Regions from separate parts of the Brevibacillus sp. SAFN-007a genome, predicted to be linked through region 1. Evidence: riboswitches for the same ligand, from Rfam matches in the RefSeq annotation. Region 1 holds a riboswitch; the other holds the start of a gene.
What was found. A riboswitch is a leader RNA that binds a small molecule or an ion and turns the genes downstream of it on or off. The one in region 1 is predicted to bind cyclic di-AMP.

Region 1 (5,773 bases):
TCTGTGGCAGCCCTGTGATGTTTTCCGACTCGTTCCCAGGGATGCCGTATGCGGCGGGAACGAATTTCAGCTTGGCGGTCGTCACCAACAATCTCGACGTGCTGAGAAGCAGCTTCGAGAAATTAAAAGACGGCGGAACGGTTCGCATGGAGCTGCAAGAGACGTTCTGGAGCAAAGCCTACGGCAGCATCGTCGACAAGTTCGGCATTGAGTGGCAGTTCAATTACGAAGACGGGCAAGCTTCGCTGTAGACAGCTGTAGACAGAGGATCGGATCATCCTCTGTCTTTCTTTTTGGCGTTTTCGCTCGCGTCTTCCGCATCCAGCCAGCCGGAAAAAGAAAAGGCGCTAACCGAACCGTTAGCGCCTTTCTCTTCCGCTTTGTCTACTGGACTGAAAAACCGCCCATATATGTAAAGCTTATCTCCCGCACCAGCACCTGCTGCCTGCCAACCGGACTCTCCAGAACAATACGATTGTGCGGAGCGGTCAGCAACAGCTGTCTGCCGATGGGCGACAAGAATGAAATTCTGTTGTGATCCGGATCACTATCGGTAGGAAACACCACCGTGAATGATTCCTCAAAGCCATCCTCTTCAAATAACACCCTCACGCTGCTGCCAAGCAAAGCCACTGCCTTCAGCGATTCATACAGCGCGCTGTCGTCTTTGGCGAGCAGTTGTTCCAGCGTCTGTTTGTAGCGCTGGATGCAATCGTCAACCATTTGTTTCTCTCTGCCGTAATCCCGGACATACTGATCGAAAAAAAGCGAATATTGCTCATCGAAAAAGACAAGCTGGTGAATCAGATGCTTTCTCGTGCCTTGCAAAATACTAGGGTTCATAATAGATGTCACCCCCCAGTTGCTTTTCATAGACGAGTTTGATGCAGGCCCATCGTTTCATCGAACAAAACCTCCTTAGAAAAATAGCCCCCGAAGGGACTCTCTCTATTGTAGCAGGAATGACAAAATGATTCCATTCCAGGTAGCATGTGGCTGTCGCTGGCAACGACAGGGAGATGACGTTTGCGAGCCTGCCGCACCGCATCGTCTCGTTGTTTTCATCTGGAAGCTTCCCTTCTCCCTCCATCGCTTTCTATCAGAAATGGTTACTCGTCCCCTTACGTTCGCCGTTCCATCAGGAGACAAGACCTCATATTGTAGTATTGTCCCACTAGTTAAAACAACAAGAAATGGAGTGATGAGGGATGTCTGAAATGGAGTTTGAAAGCACCAGCGACCGAGGGGGTGGAAGACCAAGACCAAGACGAACACTCGCACAAACAACTGGCATTCTGCAAAACAACCTGAACACAGCGCTTACCGCCCACATCGATTTGGTCAACCTCAACAACGAGCCAGTCGAGGTGCGCGTGCAGGTTCTGGACTGGGGCACAGCGGTCACGCAAACCAATCCGGTAGGTTCGCTGCTCGACGTCACACAAACCCTGGCAGCAAACACACGGGTTGCGCTGAATGCGACTGTCGCTGCCACCAACCACTACGAAGTGCGCCTGACTGTAGGCCGCAACGGCAACCGTGAAAACGTACTTTTGACCACGTATGGCCGTACTTCGATCGGTGGCGGTCAAGTCAACGGTCTGTCTGTGCTGCCTAGCCAACTGCTCACGGTAGAAGTCGATGGCTGCCTGTAATTCGCGCTCTCCCGTGTAAAAAGAACTATGGCTTTCTCCCATAGTTCTTTTTTCTTGGCTTGATTCATGCCTGACACGATGTGGGACCCGAAACAGCTGAATCGTTTCAAAAACGGGCAAAAAAAAAGACGCCGGAAAGAAAACATTTCCGACGTCTACCGCGTGTCGCCGAGCGGCCCATGCCGTCGTCAACAACCGTTCCATACGCACACAACGCTTGCTTCATCCGAACCGAGATACAGACCAGCATACAGGATGTCATCCGGTCCCAGGCGGGCCAAAGCGCCGCAAGAGAACAATCCGTGTATGGAGTGGCGAAAAAAAAACTGCCCGCTGACGGACAGTTTTTTCTTCAGGTCAAGGAGACTTACACTTTTTCTACGTTCTCCGCTTGAGGGCCGCGGTTGCCTGTCACGATGTTGAACCCAACGCGTTGGCCTTCTTCCAAAGTTTTGAAGCCGTCACCTTGGATAGCGCTGTAATGTACGAATACATCGTCTCCGCCTTCTACTTGAATGAAGCCGTACCCTTTTTCTGCGTTAAACCATTTTACCGTTCCGTTTGCTTGCATGAGAAAACCTCCAAAAGTTAATTTTTGAATATGCTAGTCATATTTACCGAAGCAAATAAAGCTCACATATCATGAAGAAATACCCCACAGCGAGACTTGCGATACGCCTTCATGATACGTGAATTCGATCTACTTCGATAACATGAAAGTGTTACAGGACGGAACTGCCATGTTAAAGCCTTTTGAAAACCGAAAACGACGAAAGCCCTTCCTCTCTTCCATCCTTGCGGCTCCGATGACCGCGCCAGTGTGAATCGGGAATTCAAAAACATTATCCATCAGCATGCACCTCGAAGAATTAGGCTCCAGTATTCAAGTAGCATTTTCATTTTACCATAACCCACTCGTAAAAATCAACCATTCTTTCCTACCCTGCGTAAGAAGGCATCTGTTACAATAAACGCGGGAGGGATTGCGAATGCAAACAGACACATGGACGAAACAGGAGGTCATCGAGCTGTGGAAAAAACGCACTCCTGTACTCATTCTTGACGTCCGCGACGAGGCAAAATTCCAGGCGGGCACTCTCACAAGCGAATTCGCTGCAATCAAAAACGTTCCGTATGTACGTATGCGCGAACAAGACAAGCCCGTTCCGGAAGAAATCGAATCCATCGCACGAAAGGCCCAGATTATCACGATTTGTACAACGGGCAACAAAGCGAAAAAAGCGGCTGCTCTGCTGCGTGCGCATGGATATGAAGCAAAGGCGCTGCGCGGGGGATTGACGGCATGGAACCAGCCGGAAGAAGAGAACGATTCAGCCCGATAACCCCGGCGTTTTTCGCGGTTTGGCAGATATTGCCCCTTTCTTTTCGGGGAAAGGGTCTGCTATTCTAGGTCATGCCAAACCAATAAGCCGAAACTTCCTTGTTGGAAGTGCGGGGGATTTTTTTGTGGATCCAGCATCCGCTCAGGGGTGAATCGCTCGCAGGAGCGTAGGGTTGTTTCCTCAATCCGAATCCGACAACTAACCTCGTAGGCCAAAAAAAGGAGACGATGTGAGCATGAAACGTTTTGGAGTTCCTACCATCGCGATGACTCTCGGATTGGGCTTGGCTTTGACCGGTTTTGCCCCATCCGCTTCTGCCTCGGCAAATTGCCCGGTACCGACCGGAACACCATACAAAATGTATGTTCAATGGATCCCTTCTGTGGTTCAGCTTCCTTTTGCGCCAAACGTTCTGCAACCACAACCCATTGTTCCTGTGTATCCTGCACCTGTGCAAGAACAGCCAATACAAAAGCCTGCGCAACCTGTGCAGAAACAGCCGACGCAAAAGCCTGCGCAACCAGCGCCGCAAGCACCGGCAAAGCCTGCTCAGAACGTTGCCAAGCCGACCGCTCCGGCGAAGCAGGCCGATCAAGCACAGGCTGTCGCCTTCGCCAAGCAGGTCGCTGATCTGGTGAATCAGGAACGCGCCAAAGCAGGACTTGCCCCTGTCACGATGGATGCCGCCCTGTCCAACGTCGCTCTGGCGAAAGCCGTGGACATGTCGAGCAACAACTATTTTGACCACACCAGCCCGACGTACGGTTCTCCGTTTGACATGATGAAGCAATTCGGCATTACCTACATGACAGCCGGCGAAAACATCGCCATGGGGCAGCGCAGTCCGCAAGAAGTGATGACCCAGTGGATGAACAGCGAAGGCCACCGCAAAAACATCTTGAATCCAGCCTTCACCAAAATTGGCGTCGGCTACGCCAACGGTTACTGGGTTCAGGAATTTACGGGATAATCGACTTTTTTACACGAAAGCCGGGTTCTCTTTGGACAAAGAGGCCCGGCTTTTTTCGTGTGGAGCTATCCTTGCTCCGTCGTTGCCGCGTTTTTCGCTTCGGGGGTGCAGCCGCAACCTTTCTGCTCGTCAAACAGAGCGACTTCTTTCTGGTTCATCTTCTGCTTGGTTGGATAGGCAGAAACTTGCTGCAGTTCGGCATTGATATCAGACGATTGATTCATCCGTATGGCCCCCTCGCTGCTATTTGATTCGTGGTGCCTACCTAGTATGTGCGAAAAGAGTGCCGATTCATTCCTGCCGAACGCTGGAAGCCGCGCATGACAGCGCCCCTCCAACGCCTGGGGGAAAAGCTTATCCGCTTAGCAAATGTTCGAGATCTTTCAGCGCTGCCGCAGCCGCTGCTACCGGATCCGACTTCCCTCCTACCACCATCAACTCGCCCATGACGTCTGTCTCCACGCGGATGGCTTTTGTCGTTTTGCTGACACCAGCAAAAGGGTGTGTCGCTTCGACGGCAACAAGCTCGACGGCTGCCTCTACCCCGGCTCGTGTCCGTCTGATCGTGCCGATCAGCTTTGGCATCCGACCAGCGCGTTTCCACTCCGCCATTTGTGCCGGGGACAAGTCGCGGATGCTTGCCCGCGGGATATCGGATAGCTTGATCTTTGCGCCGAACACGGCGTTGGCCAAAATGGCGATTTTCGCTGCCGTGTCCCAGCCATCGATGTCGTAGGCGGGATCCGGTTCGGCGATGCCCATTTGCTGCGCCCGGCGAATCGCTTCCTCGCTCGTTATTCCTTCCTCCATGACGCTGGTCAACACAAAGTTGGCCGTTCCCGTAAATATGCCTTCGACCTGCTTGATTTCACAGCCCGCCAGATTGTAGGCGAACAGGTCGATCGTCGGCAAGGCGGCCGCTGTTGCTCCGCTGATCTTCAACTGTACGCCCTTTGCTTTGGCCAGGGCTGACAAGCCTGCGTAGTCGACGACGAGCGCGCCTTTCGACACGGCAATCGCATGCATGCCACTGGCAAGCGCCTGACGGAGATAGCGTAACCCCGGCCCTCCTGTCTGAACATCAGACGGCCCCGCCTCCATCAGTACATCCGCTTCCACGGTCGACAGCCACTCCGTTGCGTCCCACCCCGGACGATCTGGCTGTCTGCGCTGGGCAAACGCTTCCAACTGCTCTCTTGGCAGACCCTCAGGATCGTAGAGCGCACAGGTCGATCGGGCGGCCCCGACCAGCCGGACGTCTGCCTGGTACAGTTGACGGTATCTGTCCCGGCGTTGTTCGAGGAGCCGCGCAATCTCCCTGCCTACGGTTCCGAATCCTGTCAGTACGATGTTCCAACGCTTCATGTCGTCATTCTCCTTATGGCTGTCGGACGCTCTATGCTTGGCGGTACGTGTCTCTTCTGTATGCCAGAATGGCATTGGCTTGTTTGGGCTTGAGCGGCTTTCCTGTTTTGGCAGAGTACAGCGCTTCGACATGGTCGATGAACAGAATGCCTTCGAGGTGGTCCATTTCATGCTGCACGCAGCGTGCGAGAAAATCTTCCGCTTCCAGCTCGAACGGCTGGCCCTTGCGATTGTACGCCTTCACTTTTACATAGCGCGAGCGGCTGACAATCCCTACTACGCCGGGAATGGACAGGCAAGCCTCCGGGCCCACCTGCACGCCGCTCGTCTCCACGATTTCGGGGTTCATCAGCTCAATCAGACCTTTGCCGCCGTCCAGGACAATCAATTGCAGCGGGATGCCGATCTGTATGGCCGACAATCCGGCCCGTCCCTTCTTC
Region 2 (5,773 bases), on a different contig from region 1:
TCTACCCAGGGAAAACGCGCCTGCAGCTCAGCCTGAAGTTGTAACGAATATTGGAAGGTAATGAACAGACCGCCTGGTTTCAGTGCGTTTTGCACTTCGTCCAGGATCGCTGTACGCAACTCTTTCGGAAAATTGGCAAACGGCAGGCCGGAAATAATGACATCTGCCTTGCCAAGCTCCAGTTCCTCCAAATATTGTCCGATTTTCGTCGCTTCTTCCTTGACGGGAAGATCCGGAAAGCGCGAGTGGAGAATGGCTCGAAACTGGCTGTCACGCTCCACAAGCACATAGTCCGTATCCGGTTTGATTTTTTGATAAATGGTTTGGGTAAATGCGCCTGTGCCAGGTCCCAGCTCCAAAATGACATCGGTGGAAGCCCAGTTGACGCTGCTCAACATTCGCTTGCATAAATACCGCGAGCTGGGAATCACGCTGCCGATACGTCCAGGCTCCGCAATGAACCTTCGCAAAAAGACCATGAAGTCTGCCAAGAATCGTACCTCCTAGGGGAAAAGCAGCCTGCTGGACAGGCTGCCTGATTGACACACTCTATTCTACAACCATTCCCCCAGTTCCTGTCCAATCAAGATTGTTCCGGCTGGGCGGACACTGGTTTTTTCTCTTGTAACGATGCCTTGATGCTCGCAAGCTCCGCATCCAGATCGTCTTTTTCCAGATCAGACAACGCGGTTTCCCAAGCGAGGTTGCTTTGGCGCCATTGGCCGCTCAGTTGGGCCTCTGCCTCCATGCGCATCACTTTTTCTTCCATGCGAGCGAACCCGCGGCTCGCGGACTGATTGCCAATCCCTGCTACCGCATGATTCACCTGCTTTTGTGTGCGCGCTACCTGCGCCCGTGCCAGGAGCGTGAATTTTTTCGCGCGCATTTTATAGAACTCTTCCTTCAACTCGGCCAGCTTCTCGCGCATTTGCGTAGCGGCCTCGGACGCGGTCCGGTAGAGGGCTTCGTACTCGGCTGCGCGCGCTTCGTACTGCTTTTTGTCCGCAAGGGCGCGGCGGGCAAGCTCGTCTTCCCCTTCCGTCAAGGCGAGCTTGATTTGACGGTCGCGCTTTTCGATCAAAGCGTTCACTTCATCCAGCTGCTGGCGGAATTTCTTTTCCAATGCGACTTGACGGGCCACGGCCACTTCGACTTGTCCGATTTCCACTTCCATGTCGCGCATGTATTGATTCAGCATCACGACCGGATCTTCCATCGCATCCAGGGCATCATTGACCGAAGCTACTGTCAGGTCACGCAGACGTTTGAAAATACTCATGTTTGAATTCCTCCTCATCCTATCACATCGTGTCATTTCATTCAAAAAGCTCTTGCGACATGGTGACTTACAACTGGCGGCGGATGACTTCTTTTTCCCACGCGTCCAGCGCGTCTTCTTTTAATACGGTTTGCGCCCACTGACGCTCCCAGGCCGGTGGCGCTTCCTTGGGGACGTGGCCAGGGCGCAGCAAGCGATACCCCAGATACATCACGCCAATGGCCAGCAAGCCATGAAACAGCAGATGAAGCTTGCCGATCAGCATCAGGAACCCGAGCAGGAAGATCACGATTCCCCAAAAACGCGAACCGGATCGACCCATGATCTTTCGAGCGCCGTACAGCATGATGATCGCGGGAACCAATATCCCGAGCAGATCACCAAAGTCGATCCCTACCTGATCCAGGAGAACCAACCCGCCGATCAGCAAGAGAACCAGCCCGAGCAAAACCTTTCCAGACCGTTCGCTCATTGCTCGCTTCCCTCCTATCGTCTCTTGCGTGTGGTGCTTTGTTGAACCTTATGCCATTATTGTAGTCCCCGGCATAGGCTCCCCATAACGGGCGTGCGGTTGGTTTTTCCCTCCGTCCCTGGACGGAGAGCCTTTCCTGCCACAATCGGACGAGCCTGCTCCTGCCCATTTCGTCATCCAGCGCTTGCCTTGTCGAAGCCAATCGTTACAGCATCAGACAAAATTTTGTGACAAAAAGATGAACAAGCCGTTACAAAAGAGGGAAAACGGGAAAAGCGTAGAATCTTCGTAAAGTGCGTGTAAAAAAACATCGAAAATAGCCGAATTCCGCAAGACGGAAGCGGGGGAACCAGTTTTTTGGGGTGAATGGTTGTCTGTTGGCAATCTAGGGCGTCCTTTCGACCGAACCCTTCAGCTAACTTCGTAGGCTCACGAAAGGAGCAGTTTCTTTTGCGCAAGATGGTACTTTCTTTACTTATGGCCGGAATACTTACAATGGGGGCCGGCGCTGCACATGCAGCTGAGAGCGCGACACTCGAAGACGTGGTCAGCGAGCTGTATGGCGTCCCTTACAAATCATCCGGTACGTCTAAAAAGGGCTTTGACTGCTCCGGTTTCACACGCTACGTATTTGATGCGTTAGGTGTAGACCTGCCTCACAATTCTGCCGCCCAGTATGAACTGGGGACAGCGGTTGCCAAGAAAGACTTGCAGCCTGGAGATCTTGTGTTCTTCAATACCAATGGACGAAGCATCTCACACGTAGGCATCTACATCGGGAACGGCACATTCGTGCATTCGGAATCGGGCCGCGGCGTCGTCAACACCAAGTTGAACGACCCCTACTACTGGAGCAAGCGTTATGTTGGCGCCAAGCGCATCAACACACCTGTTCTGGAAGCGGCAGCTCCGAAAAAGGAAAACGCGGTGCAAGCTGCATCGTTGCCGGAAAATCAAGCACAAAAGAAGTAGTTCGGCAAAAAATAAAAGCCAGGGACAACACGTCTCTGGCTTTTTCTGTCGAAATTTAGGACCAGGTCTAAAGAGGTGGCCCTACCTGTCCGGAAAACGGCATGAATGGGCCGATACTTGTCCTTATCGCGTGAATACATGATATGATAGACAGGATTAGTCCTGTAGGCCATACCGCTTATTCATCTTCATTATATAGAAGCAACTGGGGGTAATTCCGGTGAAAGAACATATTTTAATCGTGGACGACAATCAGGAGATTATTGAACTGCTGGAAGATATTTTGGAGAGCGAAGGCTTTCAGGTTTCCTCTGCGGAAAATGGCGACGACGCACTTGCCCTCCTGAGCCAGGGGGAGCGGCCCAATCTCATTTTGCTCGATATCATGATGCCGAACATGAGCGGCTACGAGCTGTGTTCGCAAATCCGTCGCGAATGGGATTTGCCCATCTTGTTTCTCAGCGCGAAAAGTAAGGCGGTAGACAAAGTCGTCGGCTTCGAAATCGGCGCCGACGATTACATTACGAAGCCGTTTGACACGGAGGAACTGCTGGCTCGCATCCGCGCCCATCTGAGACGCTACGAGCGCATCCGCAAGCATACCGAGGAGCAGCCGGAAAAAGAAACGTCCAGTTCCCCGATCACGGTCCTGAAATTCAAGGATTTGGAAATCCATAAAGAAACGTACTCCGTCTATGTCAACGGCAAAAAAATCGAGCTGTCCACGAAGGAGTTTCAGCTCCTGACGTTCCTCGCTGAACATGCAGGCATCGTGTTCACGCGGGAGCAAATTTACGACCGCGTCTGGGGATACGGCTACGGCTCCCTTAACACGGTAACGGTACACATCAAGAACTTGCGCGAAAAGCTGGAAACAGAACGGCAGTTCATTAAAACACAATGGGGGACAGGCTACGTATTCATCGGGGAGAAGTTGTAGATGAGTCTTCGCAAAAAGCTTTTTCTTTCTTTTATCGCCTTGATTACCCTCAACATCCTGCTGTTCAAGTTCGTCTTCCAGGACATCATCGTCGAGCAATTGAAAAACGACCGTCACAACCAGTATCAATATGAAAAAGAAGCGGCAGAAAAGGTCCGGCTCAACCAGTTGCTGCTCTCCAGCAACTTCAAGGACCCGATCGAACGGCAGGAGCTGGAGAAACAACTGCCGCAAGACATCATGTACCGGATGGTTGTCAAGGACGCGAACGGCAACACGATCTACGACAGGCCGTCGCACGCCTACACCTTGAAGATGCCTTCCTCTTCTGCCAGCCAGCCTGCTGCCAAGATAAGCGATCTGAAAGTCGTCGCCGAGTATCATTTTCAACAGGAACCGCCCCGTGAAGGCGAAATCGTCATCTACTTCTACACGGACGATAACGATATCATGGCTACGACCGGAGTCTCCATGATGCTCTGGTTTATTTACGGAAGCCTTGTCCTGGTCGGTCTGCTGCTGCTCGCCTTGTTCGTCCGCTGGATTTTGCGTCCGGTCAATGAGCTGTCCCGCGTGACGCAGGAAATTCGCGAGGGCAAACGGCTCGTGACGTTTACGTATCGCTCCCATGACGAGTTTGGACAACTGTTCCGCTACTTTGGCGATATGGTCGACGAGTTGCGCTTTTCCGAAGAAAGGCAATCGGAAATGATCGCCTCCATCGCCCATGATTTTCGCACGCCGCTGACCACGATCAAGGGCTACGCCTCGTATATCGGCTCCGGCCGGGTTACGGACTTGACGCGGATTCAGAAGCAAATGAGCAAAATCGAAGTGAAGACGAGCGATCTGGAAAAACTGCTGGACGAATTGCAGGACTTTACGGTGCAAAGCACAGAAGTGCGACTCAACATTAGCCGCATTCATGTGAAAGGATTTATGAAAGGAATTATCGAGGACTACCTCGCGCGAATCAAGGAAGCCGGATTGACCTTCCACTGGAAACTGCGCGTGTCCAATGAGCTGCACATCGAGGCCGATGAAACCAAGCTGCGCCGCGTCATGGAAAACCTGTTGAACAACGCGATTCACTACAACAAGCCGAATGGCTCCATTTTGCTTACCTGCGACCAGCGGGAAGGCCACGTGCTGTTCTCCGTCATCGACAAAGGGGAGGGAATCGCCGCCGAGGATTTGCCCAAGATCTTCAACAAGTTTTACCGTGCGGAAAAGTCCCGCAACCGCAACAATGGCGGCACGGGACTTGGACTGACCATCTGCCAAAGCATCGTGCGCCACCACGGCGGCGAGCTCACGGTCAACAGCGAACAGGGAATAGGCAGCAGCTTCTCCTTCACCATTCCCTTTTATCACAAGTAGTTTATATAGATTTATGCGCAGTTCATTTATTTTTTATATTTCTCTGTTACAGTATCTCTTGTAAGCATATTGCTTTCAGTGATAAATAACCCCCAGTTCGGTATCTGGCGCATCACGGCGAAACCGTAGTGCAAGGATGCCTCTTTTTTTGCCTTACTCGCGCTTTTCCAGGCGCATCGGCAATCCGTTTTTCGGACGCAGCGTCACGAGCGGCTCCGGCTCCACTACCTGTCCCGGTTCTGTCAGCCGCAGACGGTAGCGCTGTGCGATCGTCGTCAAAAGCAAAGCAGCCTCCATCAGGGCAAAGTTGTTCCCGATACAAATGCGCGGCCCTCCCCCAAACGGAAAATAGGCATACGTCGGGTTGCGCTTCAGCAGATCGCCCGCGAATCGCTCCGGCATAAACTCATCCGGTTTGTCGTAGTAGCGCTCCAGACGATGCATGACAAACTGGCTCATCATCAGCGTCTCGCCGGGCTGATACGTATGCTCGCCGATTTCCACCTCTTTTACCACTTCCCGATTGATTGTCCAGGCAGCCGGATACAGTCTCAGCGTTTCCGAAACGATATTGCTTGTGTAGACGAGCTTCGGCAAATCTTCGACCGCAGGCAGCCTGCCGTCCAATACAGTCGCAAGCTCCTCGTGCAGCTTGGCCTCGACCTGCGGATGAGTCGCCAACAAATAAAAGATCCACGACATCGTGTTGGCTGTCGTCTCGTGACCCGCC

Region 2: another riboswitch for cyclic di-AMP. It lies ahead of ACTHO6_RS17700 (C40 family peptidase); the one in region 1 lies ahead of ACTHO6_RS11395 (CAP domain-containing protein).

Annotation. Positions count from the first base shown of each region.
Region 1 is NZ_JBQCKK010000008.1:70,960-76,732, reverse strand. Features, by position in the region: gene ACTHO6_RS11420 (VOC family protein) at 1-251, shown strand, start outside; gene ACTHO6_RS11415 (GreA/GreB family elongation factor) at 385-843, opposite strand; gene ACTHO6_RS11410 (hypothetical protein) at 1,209-1,655, shown strand; gene ACTHO6_RS11405 (cold-shock protein) at 2,023-2,226, opposite strand; gene ACTHO6_RS11400 (rhodanese-like domain-containing protein) at 2,645-2,998, shown strand; cyclic di-AMP (ydaO/yuaA leader) riboswitch at 3,074-3,226, shown strand; gene ACTHO6_RS11395 (CAP domain-containing protein) at 3,234-3,968, shown strand; gene ACTHO6_RS11390 (hypothetical protein) at 4,034-4,192, opposite strand; gene ACTHO6_RS11385 (homoserine dehydrogenase) at 4,323-5,333, opposite strand; gene def (peptide deformylase) at 5,365-5,773, opposite strand, start outside.
Region 2 is NZ_JBQCKK010000020.1:4,858-10,630, reverse strand. Features, by position in the region: gene ACTHO6_RS17715 (class I SAM-dependent methyltransferase) at 1-491, opposite strand, end outside; gene ACTHO6_RS17710 (PspA/IM30 family protein) at 584-1,279, opposite strand; gene ACTHO6_RS17705 (LiaF transmembrane domain-containing protein) at 1,347-1,751, opposite strand; cyclic di-AMP (ydaO/yuaA leader) riboswitch at 2,060-2,197, shown strand; gene ACTHO6_RS17700 (C40 family peptidase) at 2,202-2,723, shown strand; gene ACTHO6_RS17695 (response regulator transcription factor) at 2,944-3,663, shown strand; gene ACTHO6_RS17690 (sensor histidine kinase) at 3,664-5,043, shown strand; gene ACTHO6_RS17685 (cytochrome P450) at 5,197-5,773, opposite strand, start outside.